3 regions of the Alteromonas sp. ABH4_452 genome follow, and region 1 is predicted to be linked to each of the others. Evidence: predicted binding sites of a transcription regulator. Region 1 holds the regulator's gene; each other region holds the start of a gene.
What was found. Region 1 encodes FNR, which switches genes on or off when oxygen is low (the NO sensors DNR and NnrR bind a similar motif). Its sites were predicted from a motif close to TTGATCTAGATCAA; they were not measured.

Region 1 (10,040 bases):
GCAATGCCACCTCGCCTGAGCCCTACGCCCATAAGAGCCAATACCTGCCAATCGCTAAGCGAACAGGCCCACTCTTTTAAACCTTCCAGCTTGCCACTTGCGTAGGCAGCACCAACATAAGCACCAATGGAGCAACCAGCAACAACGTCAATTTTAACGCCAAGCTTTTCCAATGCTTCAATTATACCAATGTGTGTCCAGCCCCTTGCGGCACCGGCACCTAACGCAAGTCCAATTTTCATTTACTTTGGTTCCATAATATTTACTACTTCGATAGCGTTGTCTTCATCACTAAGATCTGCGCTATTTTCTGAAGCAAAAGAAGGTTCATCAAATCCTATATCACCATCTGCAACGGGGCCATCTTGAGTGACGATAGATTTAAAGTCATAAAGATTACTGTCTACAAGATGTGAAGGGGCCACGTTTTGAAGCGCACGGAACATTGATTCAATACGACCTGGGAAACGGCGGTTCCAGTCTTGAAGCATTGCTTTGATATTCTGACGCTGAAGATTTTCTTGTGAACCACACAGGTTGCAAGGAATTATTGGGAACTCAGCGGCTTGAGAATATTTTTCAATGTCTTTTTCGCTGCAGTAGGCCAGTGGACGAATGACAATATGCTCGCCGTTATCGCTAACCAGTTTTGGCGGCATAGATTTCAGCTTACCACCGTGAAACATATTCAGGAAAAACGTTTCTAGCATGTCGTCACGGTGGTGACCTAATGCAATTTTCGTCGCGCCTAGTTCTTTCGCTGTGCGGTATAAAATACCACGGCGCAGTCGAGAGCAAAGCGAACAGGTCGTTTTTCCTTCAGGAATCTTGTTTTTAACAATAGAGTAGGTGTCTTCTTCTACAATCTTGTAATCGACGCCAATGCTGTCTAAATACTCGGGCAAGATATGTTCAGGAAAACCAGGTTGCTTCTGGTCAAGATTTACCGCAATAATTTCAAAATGAATAGGCGCAATCTTCTTTAAAAACAACAAAATATCAAGCATGGTATAGCTGTCTTTACCGCCCGATAAACACACCATAACCTTGTCGTTGTTTTCAATCATACCGAAATCGCCAATGGCCTTACCCACGTTGCGACGAAGTCGTTTCTGAAGTTTGTTGAAGTTGTACTTTTGCTTACTTTGCGCGGCGTTTAACGTCGGCGCATCAGCACTGCTTGTGCCTAAACTCATAATTAACTAGCTTGGTTTGTGATAAAGGCGCCATTATACATTAAAGCGCCTTTTCGAGACTATGGCTGTGTTGTTAAATTTATCGAGAAGCGTTAAGTACTGATTTAAGCGTGTATGATTAACTCTCGGAATTAACCGCTAAATGCGCAGTTTCTTTTCAACGCCCATCGCCGATTCGCCATTAGTCGCCACCAAGTGTCTTTATATTTAAGCGCAACTAAGCAGTTAACTACACGGTTATCGGTGATTCAAATCCATCGGGCTTAATTGCTAACACATCACAATTAAGTTCATCGATAACGTGTTCGGCAGTATTGCCAATAAGCGCCGCCGAAATACCAACCCGTCCCACGGTGCCTATTACAACTAACTCGGCATCGAGTGTTTTAGCCACTTGCGGGATAACTTTTTCAGGCAAGCCTTCTTTCACCACACATTTATTTTCTGGAATACCATATTTCAGCGCGTGACTACGCATTTCTTTCATGTGATGATTTTTTACCGCATCGTGATATGTATCAGGGTCAAACTCTGGCACTTCAATGGCAATGTTAAGTGGAGTTGTAGGGTAGCTATTCACTAAATTAACGTTACCTTTCAGCAAAGAGGCATAATCGTTAGCGATTATCGTAAGCTTGTCGTTTAGTGCAGCATGCTCATCATCTTCACTGCCTACGTTTACTGCAGCTATAATTTCACCGCCTTCTGGCCAGTCGTGTTCTTTAACGAGCAGTACAGGGCGTGGGCACTTACGCATTAGATGCCAGTCTGTAGGGGTAAAGATTACTGAGGCAAGGTCGTCATGTTTTTTAGTAGCTTTTACTACTAAGTCGATTTGGTTATTAAGGGCGTAATAAATAATCGATTCATAAGCACGGTTGTTCCACTCAACTACAATATCGGTCTCTGAAAAGCCCTGTTCTTTTAGCTGGGCAGATAACCATTTGGCGTGCTCTTTTGTAACGGCATCGCGCATTGATTCACGTTCGTCGGGGCTAAGCATGGTTGTCATATCGTAAGACAAATCATATACCACCATCATAGCGGTAACCGTGGCGCCGGTTTTTGACGCAAGTTCATAGGCACGGCTTAGGGCAGGCTGGTTGTCGCGTTCCGCGTCCACCACGGCAAGAATTCGTTTACACTCAATCATAACGTCTCCTCAACTACAAAGCTTTGTATGGCTGTCGACATCGATATTGTTTCAAAACAGTTTATATAAACCATTTACATTAACTATAAACGACATTTGGAAAAACGTGGGTTGTTTTGGATCAAGGTGTAAATAATCTGTTGATATATAAAACAGGTAACATTGAATATTACGGGAGTTTTCACGCACGACGGATGGATGTCGTGTTACTCAGTGAGGGAATACAGTGAAATTTTAAAGGTTAAAACTAAAAAGCGCGCATGTAGCGCGCTCAAGATAACAGAAGAATAAATTAACCGTTACAGACTACGCTAGGGCCATTTAACGCTTCTAACTTGGTATTTAACCGATCAAAATCCAAAATAGAGATCAATTTACCGTCTACTTTGATAATGTTTTCTTTCTGAAAACGGCTTAATAGGCGACTAATGGTTTCTATCGTTAAGCCTAAGTAGTTGCCGATTTCGTTTCGGGTCATAGTTAGGTGAAATTCTCTGTGCGAGAAGCCACGCTCTTCAAAGCGCTGAGATAAGTGTGAGATGAAATACAATAAACGCTCTTCCGCCGTACGCTTGTTTAAAAGCATGATCATGTCGTGATCTTGTTTAATTTCTGCGCTCATAAAGCTCATGATCTGATGGCGTAGCTTAGGAAATTGAACCGACATTTCATCAAGGGTTTCATATGGCAGTTCACATACCATGGCGGTTTCTAGCGCTGAGGTGTAACTTTGATGCTTACTTTCGCGCAGGGCATCGAATCCAATAATATCACCAGGGAAGTGGAAGCCAGTGATTTGCTCTTCACCATCTTGATTAGTTACAAATGACTTAAAAGAACCCGTTCTTACGGCAAAAAGCGAACGAAATTTATCGCCAGTTTGAATGAGCGTATCACCTTTGTGAAGCGGCTTTTTGCGCTCAATTATATCGTCAAGAGACTCGATTTCTGTTTTGTTCAGCGCCACCGGTAAACACAAGTGACTGAAGCTACAGTTTTGACAGTGAATAGAAAATTGGCTTCCTTTGCTCATAATACATGCTCTTTTGAAGATTACCCAATAATGATACACCCATTTTTAAACGATTGCGCCATGAATAAGATAAGCCGCATAAATGGCCATTATTACGGCAATTATTTGTCTAACGTTATTGTTTTGAAAACTGCTAACAATATACTGACTGCCTGCACTTGCTGCGAGTAGCGTTGGCAAAGTACCTAAACCGAAGAAAAACATGATGGCAGCGCCCTGCAATGCATTCCCCGCCGCTAAAGACCAAGTAAGTGTTGAATACACTAATCCACAAGGCAACCAGCCCCAAATAAACCCATAAGGGATAGCACTAAAAGGGGTTTTAAAAGGTAAAAAACGCTTAGATAACGGCTGCAGCTTAGAAAATAAACCTTTGCCTGCGTTTTCTAACACCGTTAACCCTGTCCACCATTTGCCTAAATAACAGGCCAACAACAGCAACATAATACCGCTGAGTAAAGACAGGGCATAGTTGGCCAGAGGAATATAGTCTGCTGCAATTTTGCCAAGTGCGCCGGTCAGTGCGCCAGCAATGGTGTAGCTAGCTATGCGCCCCATGTTATAGGCTAGGGCGTAAGGCACTGCTGAAGCACCTTTTGGTGACACCATTCTTAGCGCTGCAACTATACCGCCGCACATGCCCACGCAGTGAACACCGCCCGCTAAGCCGATAAGAAAAGCTGAGAAGTAATTAATCCCCTCCATGCTGCCCTTGGTTTTTCTCTACTTTAGTATTCTGAAGTTGCTTGCGTTGTTCAGCGAGCTTTTTTTCTTCTGGCGGAAGGTCATCGTCAAACAGTATGCTGTAACCTTGACGGTCTAAATCTTCAAACTGATTAGTTTTAACCGCCCAGAAGAATATTACGATAGCGACGGCTACTATAATGATGGCGATTGGAATTAAAACGTAAATAATGCTCATACTATTTGCCCAGAAGTCGCGTAGAGTTTGTCACTACTATGATACTGCTTAATGACATGCCAACAACCGCCATCCACGGCGAAAGTAGGCCAGATACGGCGAAAGGTAAGATCAAAACGTTGTAACCTACCGACCAACCAATATTTTGTCTTATTTTTTGCTTCACTTGATGCGCAGTTCGGATGAGTTCTGGCACAGAAAGCAGCTGATCGCCAAGCAAAATCACGTCGGCTGCAGTTTTCGCAACATCTGTAGCATTACCTACCGCTATCGCTACATCAGCACTTGCAAGAACAGGGGCGTCATTAATACCATCGCCCATCATCATAACCTTTGAGCCAGATTGCTGCATAGCTTGAACCGCTTCATATTTCTGCTCTGGGGTAAGGCCCCCTTTAGCGGCAGATATTGGTAAAGATTTAGTAAGAGAGTCAACGTTTTGCTGTGTATCGCCGCTTAGTACAGCGAGGGTATGAGTTTTTGCCAATATATCGAGGGTTTCTTGGGTATCGTCACGCAGTGAGTCACGAACTTCAAAAGCCGCCATAACACGGCCTTTGACAGTAAGAAATACGTTAGCCGAGGGATAGCGCTCGATAAATGATTGCTGTGATTCGTGAACACTGAACGCTGCTGAGCCCATGGAGAATAGCGTGTCATTAATTTCACCGCTAATTCCGCCACCTGGCGTGACCGTGAAATTTGTCACTTTGTGTACGGTGTTGCCGCTTGACGTTTTATCACCGCTAAAGGCTTTAGCAATAGGGTGTTCAGAGCGAGATTCTAGGGCGCGGGCGATTGATAGCGCGCTTTGGCTGTCTACGCCGTCAGCATACCAGGCGTTTGATATAGTGAACTTACCTTGTGTCAGCGTACCGGTTTTGTCGAGTGCGATAGTGTCAATGCCAGTGATTTGCTCAAGAGCATCGGCACGCTTTAGCAAAATACCTTGTCTGTTTAATTTCGCCATAGCGCAGGTGAGTGCTGATGGCGTGGCTAACCCTAGGGCGCAAGGACAGGTTGCTACCAACACGGAAATGGTGATCCAAAACGCATCATCACTGCCGTTATAAGCCCAAAAGGTGTAAGTTAACGCTGAAATCAATAATACAGCGGTCACAAAGTATCTAGAGAAATTATCGGCTATCTGTGCAGCCTTGGGCTTGCTCGCCATCGCACTTGCTTGAAGCCTTACAATTTGATTTACCAGCGCATTTTTAAGCGTTTGCGTAACCGTAATGGTAAGGCTACCGTCCTGACATACGGTACCGCCATATACAGTGCTGTTATCTGACTTTCGTACTGGGTTAAATTCACCCGTTAGCATAGATTCGTCAACCGCAGCGTTACCCTCTGTAACCAGCCCATCAATGGGGATGGTTTCACCAGGCTTAACCAGCACTATATCGTGCACCTTTAGCTGCTTTGCTAGACATTCAGTAACGCTGCCATCTGGCATTAATTTAGTCGCTGACACAGGAACATACTGCATCATATTGGCAGAGATCTGTGCGGCGCGATGACGACTGCGATGTTCTAAGAATCTGCTGAGCAATAGCAAGAAAATAAACATACAAATGGATTCAAAATACACTTCACCTTGCTCTAATACGGTAGAGCGAATACCGGCAATATAGGTACCGAATATGGCAAGCGTAACGGGTACATCCATATTAACTGTTTTAGCGCTTAGCGCTTTAGCGGCTCCGACATAGAAGGTGCTACCAGAATACAGGACAACCGGGGTAGTGAGTGTAAGGGCGACCCAATAAAAATATTGGCGGGTCTCTAACTCAATGGCGCCAAACCAATCAAAATACAGCCCCGTCATCAGCATCATAACCTGCATGGTCATAATACCTGCTAGCCCTAACTTCTTAAGGAAGGTTTTTTGCTCGCGTTTATAACTGGCTTCGTGCTCATCAGGATGAAATGGCGACCCAACATAACCAATGCGTTTTAGCGTAGAAAGAATTTGGCTAAGTTTAATTTGAAAAGGTGACCAAGTAACTAAAGCGCGACGCTCTTGAACATTTACAGCTACTTGCTTTATGCCTTCAACTTTCGATAATTGCTTTTCAATAAGCCAGCCACAGGCAGCGCATGTAATACCCTCAAGAGTTAGCTGAATTTGCTTATCTTGCCCTTCTTCAAACACGAACTCTTCTTGAAGGGAAGGGTCGTCATAGACTTTAAGCTTATCTAACGTTTCTAAAATGCCATCGTCAGATTTTTGAGCAGGCTCTGTTCTAAACTGGTAATAGTCTTCTAAACCATTGTTAACAATAGCTTCAGCTACCGCTAAGCAGCCAGGGCAACACATGTCTCGTTGTTGCCCTAAAATGACAGTAGTAAATTTCCCATTGTCTGGACTCGCTATAGGCAAGCCGCAATGGTAACAATCGTGATTGGCCATTATGGATTGAACTTCATTTTTCCAGAATGCGGTAGATAGACGGTGTTTTGAATTTTCCAGCTATCATCAATAGGTGTGAGCGATATGCGCCATTTACCGTCTAGGTTTTCTTCAATAAAACCGCGATAAATACCGTTGGCATCTCGACTTAGTAAAACGCTGACATCACGCTCTTCAAGCGTTACGTGATAAAAGCTCAATTTAACAGCATTACCTTCTTGAGGAATGCCCGAGTGAAATTGCAGCGCTATGCTGCCATCTTCAATGGTTAAATCGGTAGTAATATTTAAACGGCGGGCGATTGCCTCTTTGTCTAGACGTGCATTAATTGCTTTACCTTCTTTGTAGTAATCGTCTACAACAAGGCTATCTTCAGTAGAAATAGCAAGGTTTAACAACACGCCACCCATGATCAGGGTAATAATAGGAACCGCAATTAAAAACCAGGGCCAGAATTCTTTATACCAGGGTCTATTCATCAAAATCTTTTCTCGTATTTACTTCACTAGCAAGGTCGCTAACAACATATCTATTATTACTCGTGAACAAATGTATTCGAACTGCATAATAACAATAAATATGGTGTAGGTAATTTGCATCGACAGCGTTGTAAATTTGTACGTAATGACACTGTCTATATGGCTGTATTTTCTCATAAAAAAAGCCCCGTAGTAACGAGGCTTTTTAAGATATTTAATGATTTAAATCATTAATCATTTGAAAGGCTGTAAACATAGGCTGCAACAACGTGAATTTTGTCATCACCCAAGGTTTTCTTGAATGAAGGCATTACACCGTTACGACCGTAAGTAAGCGTTTCTGTTACTGCTCTGTGGCTGCCGCCGTAAAGCCAGATGTTGTCGGTAAGGTTTGGTGCACCAAGTGCTTGGTTACCTTTACCGTCCATACCGTGACAAGCCGCACACGCTGCGAAACGTGCTTTACCTGCTTCTGCAAGCTGAGGGTCCACATCGCGACCGCTTAGGCTAAGTACGTAATTAACGACTTCCTCGATACCGTCTTCACCCATAGCGTCAAGCCATGCTGGCATTGCTGCTTTACGACCAAGCGTAAGAGTTTCAACGATTTTCGCACCTGAACCACCGTACAACCAGTCGTTGTCCGTTAGGTTAGGGAAGCCGCCATTTTGACCACGTGCATCAGAACCGTGACACTGAGAACAATTTTGTAGGAATAAACGCTGACCTACTTTATTTGCTTCTGGGTCTTTAGCCAGTTCTTCAACGGGAACTTGTGCATACGCTTCGAAGATCGGATCGAACTTCTCGGCAGCGAAATCTAGTTCACGGTCATATTCTACTAGGTAGCCTTGCTCTTTAGCGTCAATACGCGCCTGAGCTGACTCTTCTAGCGATTGAATATTTTGGTTGGAGCTCTTCCAACCCAAAATACCTTCATACGCACCTAGGCCAGGGTAAAGCGCTAGGTATAAAAAGCCCCAAACGATGGTCATGTAGAACATAATTGTCCACCAGCGAGGAAGTTGGTTATTCAACTCCTCAATACCATCAAATTCGTGGCCCATTGACTCACCTTCAGCTACGCCAGTCTTGTTAGAAAGGCACCAGCGAAGAAGGAAGTAGCAACCAATGATTAACCCAAGGGTTATCACTGAAATCCAAATTGTCCAAAACATACTCATGAGTTCGAGACTCCTGCTAATCTTCTTTTGATTTTTCTTTTTCTTCGTCTGCAAACACTAGGTTTGCAGCTTCATCGAATTTTTTCTTGTTGCGGCTGCTAAACGCCCACCACACAACACCGATGAAGCTTACAAAGACGATGACAGTAAAAATGCTGCCTACAATTCCCTGGTCCATATTATTTCAAATGTGTGCCAAGAGATTGTAGATAAGCAATAAGGGCCTGCATTTCCGTTTTGCCCTGTACTGCCGCTTTCGCACCCGCAATATCTTCGTCGGTATACGGAACGCCAAATCCACGGAATACTTCCATTTTTTCAGCTGTTAACTCGCCATCAAGCGTGTTTTCCGCAAGCCAAGGGAAACCTGGCATATTCGACTCTGGTACCACGTTACGAGGATTAAGCAGGTGAACTCGGTGCCATTCGTCGCTGTAACGACCACCAACACGTGCTAGGTCAGGACCAGTACGCTTAGAACCCCAAAGGAAAGGGTGCTCCCATACTGATTCGCCAGCAACGCTATAGTGACCATAACGCTCTGTTTCAGCGCGGAATGGACGGATCATCTGGCTGTGACAACCTACACAACCTTCACGGATGTAGATATCACGGCCTTCAAGCTCAAGCGCGGTATACGGACGTAGACCTGTTACCGGTTCCATGGTTTGCTGTTGAAACATCAACGGCGTAATTTGAACCATGGCACCGAAGCTGATAGCGATAAGGATTAATACCGTTAACAGACCGACGTTCTTTTCAATTAACTCATGTGCGTTTTTCATTATTCGTCTCCTTTACTACGCTGGCTGAGTCGCTGGATCTGCAGCGATACTGCCTTTAGGTGCACGAACGGTTTTCCATGTGTTGTATGCCATTACAAGCATACCTGCTACCACGAAACAACCACCAATGAAACGAACCACATAGAAAGGCTTAGATGCTTCTAATGACTCAACAAAGCTATAGGTTAACGTACCGTCAGCATTTACTGCACGCCACATTAGACCCTGTAGTACACCAGACATCCACATTGCTACGATGTATAGAACAACACCGATAGTTGCGAACCAGAAGTGTACGTTAACTAGCTTGGTGCTATACATAGCGCGCTGACCGAATAGCACTGGAATTAAGTGGTAAATTGAACCAATTGAAACCATTGCAACCCAACCTAGAGCACCAGAGTGTACGTGACCAATTGTCCAGTCAGTGTAGTGAGACAGTGCATTAACGGTCTTGATTGCCATCATTGGGCCTTCGAAGGTAGACATACCGTAGAAAGACAATGAAACAATAAGGAAACGCAATACTGGGTCGGTGCGAAGTTTATGCCACGCGCCAGATAGCGTCATAATACCGTTAATCATACCACCCCAAGATGGAACGAATAGGATAATAGACATCACCATACCTAGTGACTGAGTCCAGTCTGGTAGGGCAGTGTAGTGAAGGTGGTGAGGACCAGCCCAGATATACAGAGAGATAAGTGCCCAGAAGTGAACAATTGAAAGTCTGTATGAATAAACCGGGCGACCAGCTTGCTTAGGTACGAAGTAGTACATCATACCAAGGAAGCCCGCAGTTAGGAAAAAGCCTACCGCGTTATGGCCGTACCACCACTGCATCATAGCGTCTACTGCGCCTGCATACAGTG
Region 2 (10,040 bases), 2.2 Mb from region 1:
CTTGGACTACTATATCTCCTTTTGTTAGACAGCATATGTTGCTAGACGAAGACGACTATTCAGCCTTACCTAGACTCCTAGGTAACCAAGACGGAAATGTAAGGTTTGCTTCAGATGACTTTGTGCTTAGCCAGCAACAATTCAGTACTGACGATCAGTACAGAGTGATTAGAAAGCACGCTACTATCAAAAACCTAGATGGAGAAACGCTGGGCATTCAGGTCACTCATATATCTAATGCTTCGTTGGTAGAGAAAGACCAGGCAGACGATACCATGCTGCTGTTTATTGATGACGCCAATCAAGAAGCAAAACGTGGTGACAAATTGATGGCCGGTGGCTTTACTCATCCAGAAGGTTTCGAGCTTACGCCTGCTACCTCACAACGAGGAGCAGTCGTGGGTGATTTGCATGATCACGACTTACTTGGCAAATATGACGTTGTCATTGTTGACCTTGGTGCAATGGATGTAGCACCAGGCACAGTATTGGGGCTGTATGCTCAAGGCCCAGCCATTATTGATGAAGATAGCCCGCGTTACGTGGATGAACCCGGTGCTAAAAACGGTGGTGAGTGGTTTATCGATACGGTAGCACAACCCGCGCTCAAAGTAGGTGAAGTGATTGTTTTTAAAACATTCGATGCGGCAAGCTATGGATTAATAACACGAGCGAATAGAGGAATTAAGCGCGGCTTTATTGTCGCTAAGCCTTAGACGCTATAGGTTTCATTGTCGCTTTCAAAGGAGCGACAATGAAACAGCATACTTCTCAATCAAACAGCGAGCTATTTGCATGGATAGCACTAGCATCGGCTCAGGGCATCTCCCCTAAAATCTGGCTACAGTCCCTTGAACACTATCAACTATCTCCTGCTGATTTAGTCGGTAATGCATCATCGCTTCCCGACGATGTAAAACAGCTCGTAAATCAAATATCAAAGCCCCTTATTGATGCTGCCTTCTCATGGCAACAATCGGCTGATAATAGACACATTATTTCTTATTCGTCTTCATACTACCCCCAATGGTTAAAGCAACTGGATAGTCCACCCCTAGTACTATTTGCCACGGGTGATAGTACTTTGCTGCGAAGCCCACAAATTGCCATTGTGGGCAGCAGAAGGGCTAGCATACAGGGTAAGCGTATCGCCAGTGAATTTGCATTAGGGTTGTCTAATAACGGGGTTGCAATAACAAGTGGCCTTGCTATGGGCATTGATAGTGCCGCGCATCAAGGCGCTTTGTCAGGAAATACAGGAACAGTCGCAGTGATGGGCACGGGGCCTGAAAAGGTCTACCCCGCTAAAAATCACAAGCTCTACGAGGAAATAAATAATGACAAGGGCGTTACCGTCACAGAGTTTTTTCCAGGGCAGGGGCCTAAACCCTGGCACTTTCCCCGCAGAAACCGAATTATCGCTGCGTTATCACTTGGAACCTTGGTGGTAGAGGCAAAAATTAAGAGTGGCACCTTGATAACTGCGAATTTGGCCGCAGATATGGGGCGAGAAGTATTCGCTGTGCCTGGTAGTATCTTTCACGCGTACTCAGAAGGCTGCCATTGGTTAATCCAACAGGGCGCCAAATTAGTAATTAATATTAACGATATTCTTGATGAAATTGGTTTTCAGCCTGAGCAATTGGGCTTGGATGTAAACGAGCAAAACGAAAAAAGTGCAGCGAATAGCTTGGCAACCGATAAATTATTAGCTAGTGTGGATTATGACATCACCGCTATTGATGTTATAGCCCAGCGTAATGCCTTATCAGTATCGCAAGCAATGGCATCATTATTAGAATATGAGTTGCGTGGTTTAGTAGCCGCTGTCCCTGGTGGTTACGTTAAATTGAGGGGAAAATAATATGTTCGATATCCTCATGTATCTGTTTGAAAACTTCATTCACAGTGAAACGGAAATTCGTGTTGATCAAGACGAGTTAACGGAAGAGCTTGTGCGCGCAGGTTTCCATCACGATGAGATTTATAAAGCCCTCGCATGGTTAGAAAAGCTAGCGGCTTTGCAGGAAACGGATATAAAACCGTATTTTTGTAAAGGGATTAGCACCAGCTTAAGCCGCATTTACACCCACGAAGAACAGATGCGTTTAGATGTGGAATGTCGTGGTTTTCTTATGTTCTTAGAACAGGTCAATGTACTAGATGCGTCTACACGTGAAATGGTGATAGACCGGGTTATGGAAATCGATTCCAATGAATTCTGTTTAGAAGACCTGAAGTGGGTTGTGCTAATGGTACTATTCAACGTACCTGGCAAAGAGAAAGCCTACGCTCAAATGGAAGATCTTTTGTTCGAAGAGCCAGATGGCGTGCTGCATTAATGCAGTCATAGTCACTGATATTTGAATCTTTACTTACAAAATGCGCTGTGAAATCGCAGCGCGTTAAGGCCTTAACGTCTAATACATGTCTAAAATAGACCACTCACTTTTTTCAGCACACGAGCATGCTCTTGATGATAACTTCGGAGACTGCCCCGAGTGCGGCAAGCCCCTTCATATAAAGAACAGTAAATCAGGCCCGTTTATTGGGTGCACAGGCTACCCGGAATGTAACTTCAGTAAGCCGCTACACGATAAACAAACTACCATTCTTAAAACCTTAGATGGCATAGCTTGTCCCGAATGTGATTCTGACCTTGCTATAAAAAAAGGGCGATTCGGTATGTTTATTGGCTGTACAAATTTTCCTACGTGCCATCACATAGAGCCTATTAAAGAAAAAGAAGACACCTTGGTAGATTGCCCAAAATGCAAGAAAGGGCACCTGATCTCGCGTACTAACAAATACGGTAAACAGTTTTTTGCGTGCAACCATTATCCACAATGTCGATATGTGCTAAATTTCACGCCGGTAAATGAAAGCTGCCCAGACTGCGGTTGGGGAGTATTGATAGATAAAAAGGGACAGTTACAGTGCCCTCAGCCTACTTGTGGCTTTAAAAAGTAACTATACAAAGAACTACACGAAGAACTATACGTAGAGATCAAAACCATGTCTGATACCCAAAATGGGAACGTGAATACGTTTACACCCGTTGAGGCTAATTCGTCTGAAGTAGACCCTGTTGTTGCCGCTTTTGAAGCGGGAAGTTTAATCGTTTATCCAACCGAAGCGGTAATGGGCATTGGATGTGACCCGGACAACGAAGCAGCGGTAAATGCGTTGTTAGAGATAAAACAGCGACCGGTAGAAAAGGGCGTTATTTTAATAGCTGCTAATTACAGTCAGCTATTGCCCTATGTTAACGACAATGCCATCCAACCTCATCGTCGTACCGATATTTTCTCTAGCTGGCCTGGCCCTAACACTTGGCTATTACCTAAGTCGTCATCGGCGCCTGTTTGGTTAACCGGTAAGCATAGTAAAATAGCAGTGCGCGTAACTAATCATCCAGTAGTAGTAGAGCTGTGCAATAAGTTAGGGAAGCCACTTGTTTCTACAAGTGCTAACCTAACCGGTCAACCGCCAGCCACCACTACTGAAGAGGCAAAAGCCGTATTCGCTGATTCCGTTTTCTACGTTGACGGTGCAGTAGGTGGTGCAACTAAACCCAGTACCATTCGCGATGGTGATACAGCAGAGGTAATAAGAGCATGACATCAGCAGAATTAGTGGACGGTAAAAATGCCGCTGAAGTAATAGAGCAAGTAAAAAGCTATCTACTAGGGCTTCAGGACACCATTTGCCAAACCCTCGAGCTCGCCGACGGAAAAGGTCAGTTTGTCGAGGATAGTTGGCAGCGTGAAGAAGGCGGCGGGGGTCGCTCTCGAGTTTTAAAAAACGGTGCTGTGATTGAGCAAGGCGGCGTTAATTTTTCACACGTGTTTGGCAGCCAAATGCCTGCATCAGCAACGGCAAATCGTCCTGAGCTTGCGGGAAGAAATTTTCAAGCAATGGGCGTGTCACTTGTTATTCACCCCCATAACCCTTATGTCCCAACGTCACACGCTAATGTTCGCTTTTTCATTGCGGAAAAAGAAGGTGAAGCACCTATCTGGTGGTTTGGTGGTGGTTTTGACTTAACGCCGTTTTATCCGTTCAAAGATGACGTTGTGCACTGGCATGATACCTCGAAGAAATTATGTAAGCCGTTTGGCGATGATGTTTATCCTAAGTATAAAAAGTGGTGCGACGACTACTTTTACTTAAAGCATCGCAATGAAACTCGCGGAGTGGGCGGTTTATTCTTTGACGACCTGAATGAATGGGGCTTTGAACAGTCATTTGCGTTTATGCAGGCTGTTGGTAATGGCTTCATCGACGCTTACGTTCCTATTGTTGAACGTCGTAAGCAAACCGATTTCGGCGAAAGAGAGCGTGATTTTCAACTTTATCGCCGAGGTCGCTACGTCGAATTCAATTTAGTATTCGACCGGGGTACCCTGTTTGGATTACAAACCGGAGGGCGCACAGAGTCTATTTTAATGTCGATGCCGCCGTTAGCCCGCTGGGAGTATTGCTATACACCCGCACCGGGTAGCGCTGAAGCTAAGTTAACTGACTGGTTAAAGCCTACTGACTGGTGATCAATTAGTTAACTAAGGCTGCGCTTAAATTCTAAAGCGTACCGTCTATAACAGCACTCATCTTCAATGACTAAAAAACGCCGCATTAACATCAATGCGGCGTTTTTTTGATCTGCATCAAGTCCGAATATCATCTTTGTTTCAGTGAGTTATCAAGCTTGCGCTGGATCAATGTTTCTCTTAACCAAGGGCGTAAAGTAGCGCCATCTTAGTTAAACACAAAAGAGACACATCATGCGCAAACACTTTTTATCTGCATCTGCACTTTGTCTTACACTTGCTGCACTTTCACCTCTAGCTAACGCTCATCAACAGGGCGACTGGATTGTTCGTGGCGGTCTTACTACCGTTGCTCCTGACGAATCGACTTCTAACATCGTAGCGGGTGGAACTGATCTTGGCGTGGCCCTTAATATCGATAACGATACTCAGTTAGGTTTAAATATAGCGTATTTTATTACCGATAATATTAATATTGAGCTGCTTGCCGCAACGCCCTTTAAGCACGACGTTAATTTTTCTGTTGCTGATCCCTTAGGGACGGGTAATCAGCTTGGTGAAGTCACACATCTTCCACCTACGCTTACCGCAAACTACTATTTTAATGATGCCAGCTCTGCATTTCAGCCGTACATTGGTGCAGGTATCAACTATACCTTTATCTTTGATGAAGAGTTTACAGGTGCGAATGAAACAGCTGGCTTAAGCGACCTTTCGCTTGATAATTCATTTGGCTTGTCAGCTCAGGTGGGAATGGATTACCAAATTGATACCAAATGGCACGTCAATGCATCGGTTCGATTCATTGATATAGATACAGAAGCCACCTTTAAAGTGGGAGATGCTGCTGGAAAGGTAAGTGATATTGAAATAGACCCTTGGGTGTATACCTTATCGGTGGGTTACACATTCTAATTATTAGTTTCACGCCTTACTAACTATGAGGCTTTCACAATTGCACTACTTTATGCGCCATAAAGAGCGTAGACAGTAACAGGGGAGTTGCGCGTTAAAAGGTTAATCCTTTCAACGCGCTTTTTTATTTTGTATTCACCATGTGATTGGCGAGTTGATCAAGTGCGTCTATCAACTTTTGAGCTAAAGCGATATCTTCTACCGTTTTAAACATGGCTTTTCGCATACAATACATCCACTGTGCTTTTAACTCTGGTGTTACTGTGTAGGGAAGGTGGCGTGCACGCAAACGGGGGTGTCCAAATTGCTGCTGATAATCATCAGGACCACCCAGCCATAAACTCAAATATAAAAAGAATACATGACGAATTCTGTCTAATGGCTGAGGGTGAATAGCAAGTAGTTCATTTGCTAATGGGTCGGTCTCCATAATGTCGTAAAACGTATTTGCTAATTCCCGTACTTTCTCCTCTCCACCTATACGCTCATATGGTGTACTCTGCGAAGCACGACTATCGCTTTTCTTCTTTATATTAAATAAGTCTCGTATTCCCATGAAAAAATTCGCTGTATTCGGAAATCCTATTGCACAGAGTTTATCACCAACTATTCATCAAATGTTTGCTGATCAAGTTGGAGAAAAGATTTCTTATGAAAAGATACTTGCGCCTGAAGATGGTTTTATTGAAGCTGCTAAAGCGTTTTTAGCTCAAGAAGGTGTTGTAGGTTGCAATGTTACCATGCCTTTTAAGCTTGATGCCTTTAACTTAGCAAAGGTAGATGACCAAGCAGCTAAAGATGCACAAGCTGTTAATACCCTAATGAATAGTGACACTTGTGAACTATTAGGGTTCAACACAGACGGTGTTGGGCTAGTAAACGATTTACTAAATAGCGGCGTGGAGATTAAAGATAAGCGCGTGTTGCTTATCGGTGCCGGCGGTGCAGCCCGGGGTGTGATCACTCCGTTATTAAAAGCGGGCGCTGTTTCGCTAACCATTGCTAACAGAACGAAAGCCAAAGCTGAAAAAGTAGCAAACGCTGCATCGAACCCAAAAGTGCAGGTGGTTGCACTTGAGGACATTGCAACGATAGCACCTCATATTATTATCAATTCAACAGCTGCTAGTCTAAGCAACGAGTTGCCGTGTAGTTTAACTGATGGTGTTTTACAACACTGTGAAGTGGTGTACGACATGGTATATAAAAACTCGCCCACGCGGTTTATGAGAGATGCGGCCGAGCTTGGTGTCAAAACGCAAATAGATGGGTTAGGGATGCTGGTTGAGCAAGCGGCAGAAGCTTTCTATATATGGACACAAAAGCGCCCCGATACTTCAGATATTGTAAAACGTGTCAGGGCTATCGTAGAGCAAGGCGAGAAGCGAAACTAGTTCGCTTCTTCTAGGTACTCATCTTTTAATACCACATAGTTCACGGCAGACTGTTTTAGAAATGCCATTTCAGCGTCGTTGAGCGGTCTTTTCTTTTGCATGGGGTTTCCAACGTAAAGAAATCCGCTCTCTAATCTTTTGTTTGGCGGTACTAATGTACCTGCGCCAATGAACACATCGTCTTCAACAACAACACCATCCATTACAATAGCGCCCATACCGACCAGAATACGATTACCTAATTGGCAGCCATGCAGCATACATTTGTGCCCAACGGTAACGTCGTCACCAATAATAAGTGGAAATCCATCAGGGTTTTTCTCTGATTTACGTGTAACGTGCAAAACACTGCCATCTTGAATATTAGAACGGGCGCCAATACGAATTTTGTTCACGTCACCGCGTGCAGCAACCAATGGCCAAATACTGGCATCATCTTTTAATACTACATCACCGACTATCCTTGCCGAGTCATCAATATAGACATTCTTTCCTAAAGTAGGTGAGACACCTTTGAAACTATCAATTGGTTTATGCATTAGCGCAACTCTTGTTTATTACCGTTTTAGTGTGATGATTCTTCTATTCCTACACGTGCCTTTATTACTTTATTCTTCTTTGTATCTTCACGTATTGCTTTGCTTCTCTGTAGCATTTCTGGCGTAACATATCCACGTTTATGATCAAGGTGTATGCACACAGCGGAATAACGTATGCGTTTAGCTTTTAGGCCATAGTTAACTAATCGATCGCCAAATTCACAATCTTGACCACCATATTGCATAGTTTCCTCAAAACCGTTTACGGCCAGAATGTGCTCTTTGTAACATGAAGCGCTATGTCCATTCCAAGTCGGGCGAGCTGGGCTTATCTTATTTAAAAACTCTGCCCAGGCTCCTCTTGCAGTGAGCTTCATCGTTTTATGCGTCTTTTTTAAACCTTTACTAACTAACCAATCCACATTGAATGCTCGCTGACTTACGATATCCTCACGTGTGATTGCTTTACTTACACTCATGGGTAATTTGAAATACCCACCAGAAAGATAGGTATTTTTCTCTGATAGTCTTAGATGTTGCTCTACAAAGTCGTTTCGAGGAATGCAGTCGCCATCTGTGAAAATTAAGTATTCGCCCTCAGAGGCTACAATGGCTTTATTCAGAATACGGCACTTTTGGAAACCATCGTCTTCTTGCCAAACGTGTTTGATAGGTATATCTGTTTCTTGCTTAAGACGTTGGATAAGTGCTTTAGTGTCTTCACGAGAGCCGTCATCCGCAATAACAATTTCGAAATCATCTGCGGTTTGTTCGAAGAACCCCCATAGTACTTTCTCTAACCACGCGGGTGAATTATAAGTTGTAAAAATGACGCTCGTTTTCATAATGCGTGATAGACCTCTATATAATGTAGTTAAGCAATATTTGGTATTACGTTTCCAAGTCCCGCTAACAGATGCTTATATACTGACAAAATTGAAAGCAAGTATCGGCAGGTTATTGTCCGTAGTTTATCTAAGTGTGGGGAGTAATGACACTGCCGCTGTTAATCATTATGAATCATATGACTGATTAAAAAGGATTATGGCATACGCATGAAGTTATTTTTTTCTAACTTAAAGCTAATATCAGTATCCGAACGGGCATATACCACAGTTCGATAAATACATTCTTATAGTTAGATAGATACCAGTCCTTTAGCTTGAGAGCTTTAAATTGTTCAAATAAAGTTCATGTTGCGGGTAATTTGAGCGTTCAAAGCTAATATGACACTTTTTTTAAAATAAGTGTTGACGTGAGCGCTCATTTCCCTAAAATGCGCATCCGCTTCGGGGGAAAAGCAAAACAGCAACCCTCCTGAAGTAAGTCTCTACTACCTATATAGGCCAGTAAAGACGGGAGTTTAGAAGAAACGCTTCAGAAAATAAATTTTCAAAAAGTGTTGACAACAAAAACTTCCAGCGTATAATGCGCACCTCACTCGAACAGGGTGAGTCACTAAGAAGCAACGGCTTCTAGTGAATTGCGACGAAGTCGCAACGTTCTTTAACAATTTAGACAAGACAATCTGTGTGGGCACTCGTTAAGAGTGTCACAACGACGATTCATATTTCGATATATTTAATTGAAGAGTTTGATCATGGCTCAGATTGAACGCTGGCGGCAGGCCTAACACATGCAAGTCGAACGGTAACAGGAAGTGCTTGCACTTCGCTGACGAGTGGCGGACGGGTGAGTAATGCTTGGGAACTTGCCTTTGCGAGGGGGATAACAGTTGGAAACGACTGCTAATACCGCATAATGTCTACGGACCAAACGGGGCTTCGGCTCCGGCGCAAAGAGAGGCCCAAGTGAGATTAGCTAGTTGGTAAGGTAAAGGCTTACCAAGGCGACGATCTCTAGCTGTTCTGAGAGGAAGATCAGCCACACTGGGACTGAGACACGGCCCAGACTCCTACGGGAGGCAGCAGTGGGGAATATTGCACAATGGGGGAAACCCTGATGCAGCCATGCCGCGTGTGTGAAGAAGGCCTTCGGGTTGTAAAGCACTTTCAGTTGTGAGGAAAAGTTAGTAGTTAATACCTGCTAGCCGTGACGTTAACAACAGAAGAAGCACCGGCTAACTCCGTGCCAGCAGCCGCGGTAATACGGAGGGTGCGAGCGTTAATCGGAATTACTGGGCGTAAAGCGCACGCAGGCGGTTTGTTAAGCTAGATGTGAAAGCCCCGGGCTCAACCTGGGATGGTCATTTAGAACTGGCAGACTAGAGTCTTGGAGAGGGGAGTGGAATTCCAGGTGTAGCGGTGAAATGCGTAGATATCTGGAGGAACATCAGTGGCGAAGGCGACTCCCTGGCCAAAGACTGACGCTCATGTGCGAAAGTGTGGGTAGCGAACAGGATTAGATACCCTGGTAGTCCACACCGTAAACGCTGTCTACTAGCTGTTTGTGACTTTAAGTCGTGAGTAGCGAAGCTAACGCGCTAAGTAGACCGCCTGGGGAGTACGGCCGCAAGGTTAAAACTCAAATGAATTGACGGGGGCCCGCACAAGCGGTGGAGCATGTGGTTTAATTCGATGCAACGCGAAGAACCTTACCTACACTTGACATGCAGAGAACTTTCTAGAGATAGATTGGTGCCTTCGGGAACTCTGACACAGGTGCTGCATGGCTGTCGTCAG
Region 3 (10,040 bases), 270 kb from region 1:
GATAAGCTCTTTTTCTACATCTTCAATCGTTCTTCCAGCTTGAAGGGCAGGTGTCGTACTCTGCTTCTGTGCAAAAGGAGATTCAATAGTTTTAGGTAGTTCAATCTCACTCTTCTCAGGGTCACTCATAATTGCTGCACGGTGAACGAAGTGTCTTAACTCACGAACGTTTCCTGGCCAATCATAGGCTTGAAGCGTTTCAAGTTGATTATCTTCCCATTTAAAATTAGAACCGTTATCTTTGTTAAATTCTGCAATAAAGGTTTTCGCTAGCAGCGGAATATCTTCTTTTCGTTCACGTAATGGTGGGATAGTGATTGGGAAAACGGCCAATCTAAAATAGATATCTTCGCGCAACACTTTGCTTTGAGCTATTTCTTCCATTGTTCTGTTTGTTGCAGATACTACGCGACAATTTACCGGTATAGATTTTGTGCCACCTACGCGAAGCACTACTTTATTTTCAAGTACGCGCAAAAGGTTGGGCTGCATATCGATGGGCATTTCTGTGATTTCATCTAAGAAAAGGGTGCCACCTTCCGCCTGCTCAAACACACCTTCTTTACGACCTACCGCACCAGTGAAGGCACCTTTTTCATGGCCAAACAGTTCACTACCAATCAATTCTTTAGAAAAGGCACCACAGTTTGTGGCGATATAAGGACCTTCACTTTCAGAAGCTCGGTGAATTGCAGCAGCAACCACTTCTTTACCAACGCCACTTTCGCCTAACAGCATGACGTTAGCACTTGTTTTACTGACTCTTGAAATGAGTTTGTATAACTCTTTCATCACGGGAGACTCGCCTATCAGCAAATCGAAGTGTTTTTCAATTGTTTCTTCTTTAGGTGTTGTGTCTTTTTGTTTTTTACTTAGAACAGCCTCAATTTCTTCGCGCTGTATTGGCTTTACAAGGTAGTCTACGGTAGGGCCACATAAGCCTTTAATCACGCTTTTAACCGAAGGGTGACCAGTAATTAGAGTAACGCGAGGACGCTTAGGAAGCGCATCAAGTTCATTAAATAGATGAGCGCCACTACCATCAGGCAGCATAAAATCTAACAGTACGTGATCGAATGTTTCTTTCTCAAGCCAATCACGGGCTTCAGCTAATGTAGCAGCGGTTAGAACGTCGTGGCCTAAAAATTCAATAATAGTACAAGCTACTTCTGTAAACTCGGCGTCATCATCAACTAAAAGTACGGTTAGCACGTGGATGTCCCTCTCTATTACTTTCCATTTAAAATATGGAATAAAATCAATGTTATAGTTTTATCATAAACAGCAAGGAAAAATAACTAGATACCTAGTTTTGATCGTTTATTTCCAAGCGTTATGTTGTATAGGTCATGTAACACTACATTAGCATTTAAGTAACTCACCTCAAGCATGTAAGCTTAATTCAGCGAACGACTGTTTAATACTTCGTTTCCACTATTTGCTCTAACCGGGTTTCGATCTATCAAATACAGTCTGAGTGTTACCTATTTACAAACGACTGCAAAAAGTATTCCCATTACCTTATGAATTGTGTGTGCATAGAGCTATGGCACATTTTTCGCACAATTTGTTGGGGGAGCAATTTTATAATTGGTGGAAAGAGTAGATAAAATTTACCGAAGGTTTGCGCATAGTAGGTCCGCATTTGCTCTCTGAAATTAGGGGATTACAGCTAAATTTATGTCAAAGGAATTGAAAATGTGGGCAAAAACAGCTGAGAGATCAATGACCTTAACCGAGCTGCTGACAAAAATGCAGCCTCGGGCTAGTCAAAATTTATTTTATTTTGCAGACTTTTGGGAAGTAATGGAAAAACGGGGCTTTGGCCCGATGCTAGCGCTTCCTTCCTTTATCGCCTGCACCCCTATAGGCGCTATTCCAGGTGTACCTTCGTTAACCGGTGTGACGATTTTACTTATCGCATTGCAAATATTACTCGGTAGCAGACATCCCTGGTTACCTCAAAAAGTAATGGATATTCATTGCGATGCCGATCAGTTGCGCCATATAGTTGAAAAAGTAAAACCCTACGCGGCCAGTGTTGATCGCTTTCTCGTTCCCCGTTGTTTTTTTATGAGGCAGCCCGTTTTCCGCTCTCTAATTGCATTGAATTGTGTTGGCTGCGGCTTGGTAATGGTTCCGTTAGAGCTTATTCCCTTTATGGGTCTTATTCCCGCCTTGGCGGTATTCATAATGGCGGTTGGTATGGCTACAGACGACGGCGCAGTAGCCTTGGTAGGTGTAACAATTTCGCTGTTTGGTTTTGTGTTAGGCTTTAAGCACCTGCCTGCCGTGGTGAGCTAATGCGCGAGCTACTTATACATCAATCAAGCATAAACTCAGAGGTAGGCAAGTTCATTGTTTGGTACCTCAGTTCTCCCATAAATGCGCGTGCCGCTGGGCCTAACGTGTCTCCATCTTCGAAAGAAAGATAGAGAAGGGCCTTTCTCAACGCCGCATTGTTATTCAAAGGAAGCGGTACTAGCGTACCATTTTCTAATTCATCCTTGATAATGGCTATAGGTAGCCATGCAAATCCTAATCCTTGAGCGATGATATCTAAAGATGTTCTCACGTGACTCACTGTCCAGCGCTGTTCTGCACCCAGCCAACCCACATCCGCCTTGCGCTCTGCAGATGAGTCGCGAACGACAATCTGACGATGAGTTTTAAGATCTTCTAAGGTAAGAGTTCTATTTAATTGATGCAATGGATGTTTAGCATGAGCCACCGCGGCGAACTCAATTTCACATAAGTCTTCGCTAAAACCATTCGGAAAGACAAAGGGAGAAATGCCCAAATCTACTTTTCCGCTACTTAATAACGCGTTAGCTCCGCTAAGGACGGTTTCCTCTATTTCTATACGTAAGAGAGGAAACTCTGCAGAGACTTTGGCAAGCACGTTATACAATAACTCAGAAGGGAAAATAATATCCACAGCTATACGTAGTGTTGTTTCTGTTCCTACTTTTAAGCTACTTGCTACCGCTTCAAGCTTGTGAGCTTCGTTAAGCAAAAACGAAGCGCGGCGATACATGAGCTCACCCTGCGGAGAAAGCTGTACTTTACGGCCAATATTTTCAAATAGTGTTACACCAATGGCATTCTCAAGTTTTTGAACAGCGTGATGAACACTAGATTGACTTTTATGTACTTCTGCAGCTGCTTGATTGAAACCACCAGCATCAACAACGGCTTTAAACATACGCCATTGTTCGAGTGTAGATTTAAGCATACGACGCCCTTAACCCGCTTTATGGGCTACTTATAGCATAGACTGATTATACAAGTCACTTTTCAAGAGCGAGGTTAATAGATGATACAGGACACGTTACTACTGATACGTTCTCGTATCCCATAAGCATTAATTGCTCAGCGGCTAATTTGGCACGAACGCCAGATGCACAATGAATGTAAAGCGGTGTAGAGGCATCTTTGAATTTCTCCAGTGCTTTCATCTCGAGCACGCCTCGTGGAATGTTTTGGGCAGAGGGGACTGGCTGGCTAGCTGCTTCATTGCTTTCCCTGACATCGATGAGAGCGCCATTATTGTGCACTAGCTCTTCTGAAGCTTTTTCTGCAGTGACGCATCGAATATCGAAACTGATGTTCTCAATCCGAGTTTTAATATCTATTAGCATAATACTTCCAATTGATAACGACTTTATGTAATTAAGATAAGGTTAATCTAATGTAAGGGCCGAATCTCACTAAAACAATATGAATTACCGGAATTCGTCGCATAAAATGGCAAGTCGGCAAAATGTCTTATACTTTAGTATAATTAATAGCTAAATTATTGCCAGAAATGTTAAAGAAAGGAAGTGCTTATGTCTGAAGATATGGTAATAGGTTCAGAGGATATAATGGAACATGCGGTGGAAGCTGAGATCTTCCTTAAGCAATTTGCGAATAAAACACGTCTTATGGTGCTTTGTTCATTGTTAAAAGAGGAAAAGTCGGTAACCGAGCTTTTGGAAGTAGTCAATGTTTCACAGCCCGTGATTTCTCAACACCTTGCGCTATTGCGAGAGTCGAAAATGGTAGCTACGAGAAGGGAAGGGCAAACAATTTACTATCGACTAGCGGATGAACGTGTCAAACGACTTATTGCGCTTATGGACGAATTCTTCTGCAAGTAACTTTTTCGTATCCATTATCACAACGATAATGTCCGTGCCAACACGGACATTATATCGTTTAACATTTATTCAAATTCTAATCTTAGACGAGCTATCCAGTTGTTTACTCGCTATCCAGTTGCTTTCTCAAAAGGGCAATGTAGTCCTCTTCTGCAATCCTATCACTATCAACCTCTGGTCTATTGACCAATTCGTCATGACTCAGGTTGACCGCAACACAGTGTGCCGCCCAATCGATATTTTCAATGTCTCTCGGTAATAGCGCAAGATGTTTACCGCCTGGAAGCCAGTTATTGGTATCAACCACTAGCATCACAATTTTCCAACTTCGCGTGTCGATTATAAAATTGCTTATGTGTCCAACGTTGTCGGTAGTCGTAGCAACCTCATAACCTCCCACTTCGCCAACAGCCCTCAAATGATTACTCGTTTTTTCAGGGTGAAGTGTTTCGGATTCTTCTGCTTGCTGTAATTCAACGAGCTCATTGGGATGTGCAAATTCTCCCCATGCCCCTGGCCCAATCCAGTAGTAGCCGTAACCAAAGTACTTGAAGAGGTTTTCTTCATACTCTCTAGAAACGGGCTTATGTTCATCAATTGACGGACTATTCTTTAACTTTTCAACAGTCATATTTACGTGAACAGTGTCATCACTGCTATCTAGCTCTGTCACAGCGATAGGAGAAATAACAACTTTTCTGCTAAGAGGAAGCCACGTATTTGTATCTGCAACCAAATAACGTACGGTAAACGTTTCATCGTCAAAGAGAATATCGCGAACACCGCCTACCTTGTCATCAACGGCGTGAATAGAAAAGTGAGTAAGCTGTTTTGAACTAATGATCATCGTTGCGCCTCCTTTGCTAGGGCTCTTTGTATAGAGTGACAGTTACCATTAGTTAATGTCACTCTTTAATACTCTAAGTGTAGACAGTCCTTAACCTTTCTTCATTTTCTTCTTGCATAGCCTTGATTGAGATCATTTATCATCTAAAACAAAAAAAGCTCGCCTGAGCGAGCTTTATAATGTGAACTGGTATGATTTTAACTTAGGCTACATCAAATTCTTCTTCAGAGTAATCATCATCGTATTCTGATTGATTGCTAGCGCTGCTGTGGAGGGTATAAAAGTGTTTTTTCCCTCTTGCCAGCCTGACATATTTTGCCCACGCTTTTTCAAGGTTATTCACTGCTTCAACTTTGCCATTGATGAATGCAACGAAATGTTGCTCATCTTCACTTTCTGGCGAAAGTTCACCGCTTTCAAGGCCTAATAAGGTCTTGCCATAGTTAGTTAAAAGATCTGCTTCAGTGATACTGAAGTCACCTGATTTACGAAAGCCATAGGGAAACTTTTGACGGTCAATATATGGTTTTGGAGATAGTCGAATAGCTAAACTTTTCATGTTGTACCCAACGTATTGTTTTGTTCAGCGCACTTTTAAAATAAATAAAAATGAAGATAAAACAAAAGATTTTTCTCTTATCAATAAAAAATTTTTTAACGGGTTAAAAAGTAACGGAGACTCAGAGGAATATTCTTGCAAATGGGCCTTTTTAGAAACTGTTCGCAAAAGATTTGTATTCTTTAAATGCATGAAAAATAAGAGTATATCCGAATTTTTTTAAAGGGTTGCTATTGTGGGCGTATTGTCACAAAAATGACATATGGATTAGCAAAACACGCATGTGAGAAAGCAGCAAAGATATCATCAAAAATTCTTGTCGCTACGATGATTAAAATTCGTTTTCTATTTTTCGGCTTAGGATGATAATTAAAAAGTGTTAACAACCCAGAGAAGTCAATGAGTAAAGACTATCGTTACCAGCGTGATGAATGGGACTCGGTAGAAGAGGAAGATCTTCACGCAAAGAAAACAAATTCTAAACGTCATAGCTCTGTAAAAGTAAAACAGAAGCGTGACTTGCAACGTCGTGAAAAGCAACGACGTTTGCATCAAGAAGAGTATTAATTAAGCGAGTTGATGAATTTTTAATTAAGCGCACCGGTTATAGTGGTGCGCTTCTGTGCATTTGTATTTACTTACCGTATTATCTATGTCAGTTTAGAGTCATATCAATTCGGTTGTAAATTAAGCATGGATATACGCTTTCTCACCACTTTTATAGAGGTGACAAAAACACGTCACTTCGGTAAAGCCGCTGAAAATCTCTACCTTACTCAATCTGCCGTTAGTGCTAGGATAAAGTTACTTGAAGAGTATTTTCACACGACGCTTTTTATTAGGCAGCGCAACAGTATCCAACTTACGCAGTCCGGAGAAAAGTTGCTTCCCTACGCTAAGCAATTATGCGCCACACTCAACGAAGCCAAACAAGAGCTGCAAATACAGTCATCTGAGTATGTAGTTTGTGGAGCGACACAGCTCGCCAGTGAATTGCTATTGCCTACAATGCTAAGCCATCTTCACAACTCATTTCCTGATTGGTCTGTAAAGGCAGAAGTCTTGACCCTAGATACTCTTTCCCGCCAACTGCACGAAAGAGTTACAGACCTCGCTTTTTCTACAGAGCCACTCAAATCTGAGGAAGTAAATAGCACAGTTTTGATGGAACATGAAATTGCACTCTATCGTGTTGGAAAGAATTCGGATGCTGTTAATGCCGCTGATTTTGTAGCAATTGACTGGGGTACTAAGGCTAGGGACTGGCTTCTTACCGCCTACCCGCAGCTTCGCGATGCAAAATTAAGGACCAATTCGTTAAATCTTGCTCTTAACAACTTACTTAGCGAAGGTGGGGTAGCCGTGCTACCCACTAATATAGAAAAACAGATACCAGCCAATGTTAACGTGACTAAAATTGCGACCCTTGAAAACGTATCATTGAAATTATACATACACAGTATGAAGCAAATACGGCGTGTTGGCCTTGACGAGATTATAGACAGCGTATCTACAGTAAGTTAAATGCAACCAATAGGTTTTGCGCGAGTGCCACTATATATGGCACATAAATGACAGAATTAAAAAGAGAGTACTATGTCCCAAATACATCCTTTACTAGAAAAAAACGCATTTCAGCGCTTAGAAGCTAGCTTGGAGACGATTAAATCCGAAAAAAAATTGTTTATCCTTAAAGATGAACACGGTTGTGTCATGCTAACCACTGACGAAGAAGATGGTGTGCCGGTTTGGCCAGACGCTGAACTTGCGCTTTTGTGGGCCACAGAAGATTGGGCACACTGTGAAGCAATGGAACTCACTACAGAAGAATTTTTAACTAAGTGGGTTCCAGGTATGACGCAAGACGAACTCATGGTTATTGTTTGTCCAGTTCCAGCTGAAGAAGGTGAGGTAATTTCACCACAAGAGTTTGCTGAGTACCTTTAATGTATTATTCAGGGCGCTGCAAGTTCAAAAGTTCCGGGTGATCTTAAGCACAGAGCTTGGGGTAGTCATTTAGTAACTAGGTAGAAACAATTGAGCGGTAGTGTAATCAACACGCCACTCGTTGTCTCTACAGCTCTTGTTATTAGATAACCCAAGGGAGGTGTTATGTTTACTGAACAACCCACAATGAACAGCTTATTTAGTCAACTCGGTCTAGGAAGTTCAGATGAAGAGATCGCAGAGTTTTTCGAAACTCATAGAGGGCTAAATAAAAGCCAGCACTTACACGAGGCGCCGTACTGGAATGAAAGCCAGTCCGCATTTCTCAAAGATGCTATCGTAGAAGATGCAGCATGGGCTGAGGTTATTGATCAGCTCAATGCAGAACTACACGAATAATACTATTTAGCAGGCATCTACCGCATTCGTGGCTTATTTCTAATTTTTTGAAAAAAGGCAGTATACGCTTTGTTACACCCAAACATTGATGATTTGTGGTTTGTCCCCTTAGGGGGGACAGGCGAAATTGGTATGAATCTGAATTTATACGGACACAATGGTCAATGGCTGATGGTAGATTGTGGAGTATCATTTGATGAACCCCTCGTCCCGGCGTACAAAAGCGACGATTCGGTTGGTGGCAGCACTTCGCCTAAGGGTGCTACGCATCGAGTAGTAGCGCCTGACCCAACTTTTATAGCGAAGCAGAAAGATTCATTGGCCGGCATTGTGATCACTCATGCTCATGAGGATCATGTGGGCGCTATCCCTTACCTCTGGGAACGGTTTCAAACGCCGATTTTCACTACCCCATTTACTGCTGAGGTACTAAGACGCAAGCTAGCTAGGAGCAAGCTTGCGAATCGAATCCCCATCGTTGAAGTAGACGCTGGTGACACTCGGCAAATAGGCCCTTTCAGCGTGAATTGGTTGGCTATTACACATTCTTTACCTGAGCCCTTCGCACTTAAAATTGAGACACCCGCAGGCACTGTTTTACACACTGCTGATTGGAAAATCGACGCTAACCCCATCACTGGATTGCCCTTTGATGTAGACCTTTACAAGCAGTTAGGTAATGAAAATATCCTTGCGTTAGTAGGCGACTCTACTAATGCACCTAAGCCTGGGTTTTCTATCTCTGAACGAAATTGTTATGACGGCTTACTCAGTACTATTTCCCCGCTTAAAGGCAGGGTGGTTGTGGGGTGCTTCGGCAGTAACATTGCAAGACTTGTTTCATTGGCTAGGGTTGCTAAAAAAACTAAGCGCTACATGGCGCTTTATGGACGTTCACTGTTAAACATGTACGGCATTGCAAAACAGCAGGGTATCTGGCCCGATGATTTACCGATAACCGACCCTCAACACTTGGGTTATTTGCCCCCTCATGAAGTTTTAGCAGTAGCAACGGGAAGTCAGGGCGAGAAAAATACAGCCTTAGCCCGCCTGGCTCGCGACAACCATCCACATTTAAGTTTGGACAAAGGCGATACTGTTATATTTTCATCCATAATTATCCCTGGTAACGAAGAGAGTGTAGGTCGTCTGAGTAAGGCGTTGTCGGCAAAAGGCGTTGCGGTGATTCATAGCGAGGACAGTTCCTTGCCTATTCATGCCAGTGGCCACCCTTGCGCAGAAGAGTTAAAACTTATGTATCACTGGGTAAAACCTAAAATTGCTATACCGGTGCATGGTGAGCATGAGCATTTACAGGCACATGCAGATATTGCTAAGGCGTGCGGGGTTAAGAAACACTACGTGGGACAAAATGGCGATTTATATCGGTTATCTCCTCAGCCCAGCATTCGCCGCCAAGTTGTTCCAGTGGGGCGGGTGCCAGTTCAACAAGACTAAACTTTTCGAAAAAAGTAGGGTAGAAAGAAAAAGTATTTGCATAATTTAATCATTCTTTAATCCTTTTAAGACTTACTTTTTGCGTTATTAAACTTCTTGTCGCTAGTGTAATTAGTTTATTAATATCAATGCGATACCAGTATCTTAAGGAAGTGTAAAAACCTTCTTTTGAAATTGCCCATGTTTCGAACATTCTGGTACACTTAATTGCATAATAAAAATTTAAATTATGCGAACAACTTGTGATGAAGTTTTTATCCTACCTGATTCTTTTGGTTTTTACTTTTTGTACTTATGCAGAAGCTTCTCCACGGCTTACCAATCCAGTTTTCCAATCGCTCTCGACAAAAAATGGTCTGCCACAAGATGTCGTTAACGACATTGCAATAAGTGATGATGGGTTTGTATGGATTGCCACAGAAGGTGGGTTAGTGCGCTGGGACGGCGTTAGAACAAAACGGATAACAGATTCATCTAACACGCTACTTGATTCGTCAGTTTACAGATTAGCGCTGCAAGGCTCTGAAGGACTTTGGTTTAGCATTTTCGGAAAAGGCAATTACTATCTAGATTTAGCTACTCAAAAAATCGTTCAAATAGAGCCTACGAGTTACTACGATATTGAAGGTGTGGTTCAACACGCCCAGACATTTCATTGGTACACCAAAAATAAATTGGTCATTGCGCT

Region 2: ACYX4N_RS01430 (OmpW/AlkL family protein) is a predicted target of FNR. The motif match lies at 4,658-4,671, and genes of this name have one in related genera.
Region 3: ACYX4N_RS09860 (PRC-barrel domain-containing protein) is a predicted target of FNR. The motif match lies at 5,112-5,125, and genes of this name have one in related genera.

The regions. Positions count from the first base shown of each region.
Region 1 is NZ_CM149973.1:2,583,360-2,593,399, forward strand. It holds gene ACYX4N_RS11110 (patatin-like phospholipase family protein) at 1-242, opposite strand, end outside; gene ttcA (tRNA 2-thiocytidine(32) synthetase TtcA) at 243-1,196, opposite strand; gene uspE (universal stress protein UspE) at 1,426-2,349, opposite strand; gene fnr (fumarate/nitrate reduction transcriptional regulator Fnr) at 2,642-3,382, opposite strand; gene ACYX4N_RS11130 (sulfite exporter TauE/SafE family protein) at 3,428-4,087, opposite strand; gene ccoS (cbb3-type cytochrome oxidase assembly protein CcoS) at 4,074-4,304, opposite strand; gene ACYX4N_RS11140 (heavy metal translocating P-type ATPase) at 4,306-6,720, opposite strand; gene ACYX4N_RS11145 (FixH family protein) at 6,720-7,199, opposite strand; gene ccoP (cytochrome-c oxidase, cbb3-type subunit III) at 7,430-8,383, opposite strand; gene ACYX4N_RS11155 (cbb3-type cytochrome oxidase subunit 3) at 8,400-8,561, opposite strand; gene ccoO (cytochrome-c oxidase, cbb3-type subunit II) at 8,563-9,168, opposite strand; gene ccoN (cytochrome-c oxidase, cbb3-type subunit I) at 9,184-10,040, opposite strand, start outside.
Region 2 is NZ_CM149973.1:328,069-338,108, reverse strand. It holds gene ACYX4N_RS01460 (LysM peptidoglycan-binding domain-containing protein) at 1-716, shown strand, start outside; gene dprA (DNA-processing protein DprA) at 755-1,864, shown strand; gene ACYX4N_RS01450 (DUF494 family protein) at 1,866-2,342, shown strand; gene ACYX4N_RS01445 (DNA topoisomerase family protein) at 2,428-2,970, shown strand; gene tsaC (L-threonylcarbamoyladenylate synthase type 1 TsaC) at 3,016-3,621, shown strand; gene hemF (oxygen-dependent coproporphyrinogen oxidase) at 3,618-4,550, shown strand; gene ACYX4N_RS01430 (OmpW/AlkL family protein) at 4,785-5,465, shown strand; gene ACYX4N_RS01425 (group II truncated hemoglobin) at 5,590-6,021, opposite strand; gene aroE (shikimate dehydrogenase) at 6,020-6,859, shown strand; gene ACYX4N_RS01415 (gamma carbonic anhydrase family protein) at 6,856-7,398, opposite strand; gene ACYX4N_RS01410 (glycosyltransferase family 2 protein) at 7,425-8,243, opposite strand; rRNA gene ACYX4N_RS01405 (16S ribosomal RNA) at 8,981-10,040, shown strand, end outside.
Region 3 is NZ_CM149973.1:2,311,113-2,321,152, forward strand. It holds gene ACYX4N_RS09835 (sigma-54-dependent transcriptional regulator) at 1-1,212, opposite strand, end outside; gene ACYX4N_RS09840 (exopolysaccharide biosynthesis protein) at 1,699-2,304, shown strand; gene ACYX4N_RS09845 (LysR family transcriptional regulator) at 2,324-3,235, opposite strand; gene ACYX4N_RS09850 (rhodanese-like domain-containing protein) at 3,291-3,641, opposite strand; gene ACYX4N_RS09855 (ArsR/SmtB family transcription factor) at 3,831-4,142, shown strand; gene ACYX4N_RS09860 (PRC-barrel domain-containing protein) at 4,246-4,989, opposite strand; gene ACYX4N_RS09865 (MaoP family protein) at 5,192-5,548, opposite strand; gene ACYX4N_RS09870 (hypothetical protein) at 5,948-6,115, shown strand; gene ACYX4N_RS09875 (LysR family transcriptional regulator) at 6,242-7,072, shown strand; gene ACYX4N_RS09880 (DUF2750 domain-containing protein) at 7,145-7,495, shown strand; gene ACYX4N_RS09885 (DUF2789 domain-containing protein) at 7,661-7,894, shown strand; gene ACYX4N_RS09890 (ribonuclease J) at 7,964-9,352, shown strand; gene ACYX4N_RS09895 (EAL domain-containing protein) at 9,598-10,040, shown strand, end outside.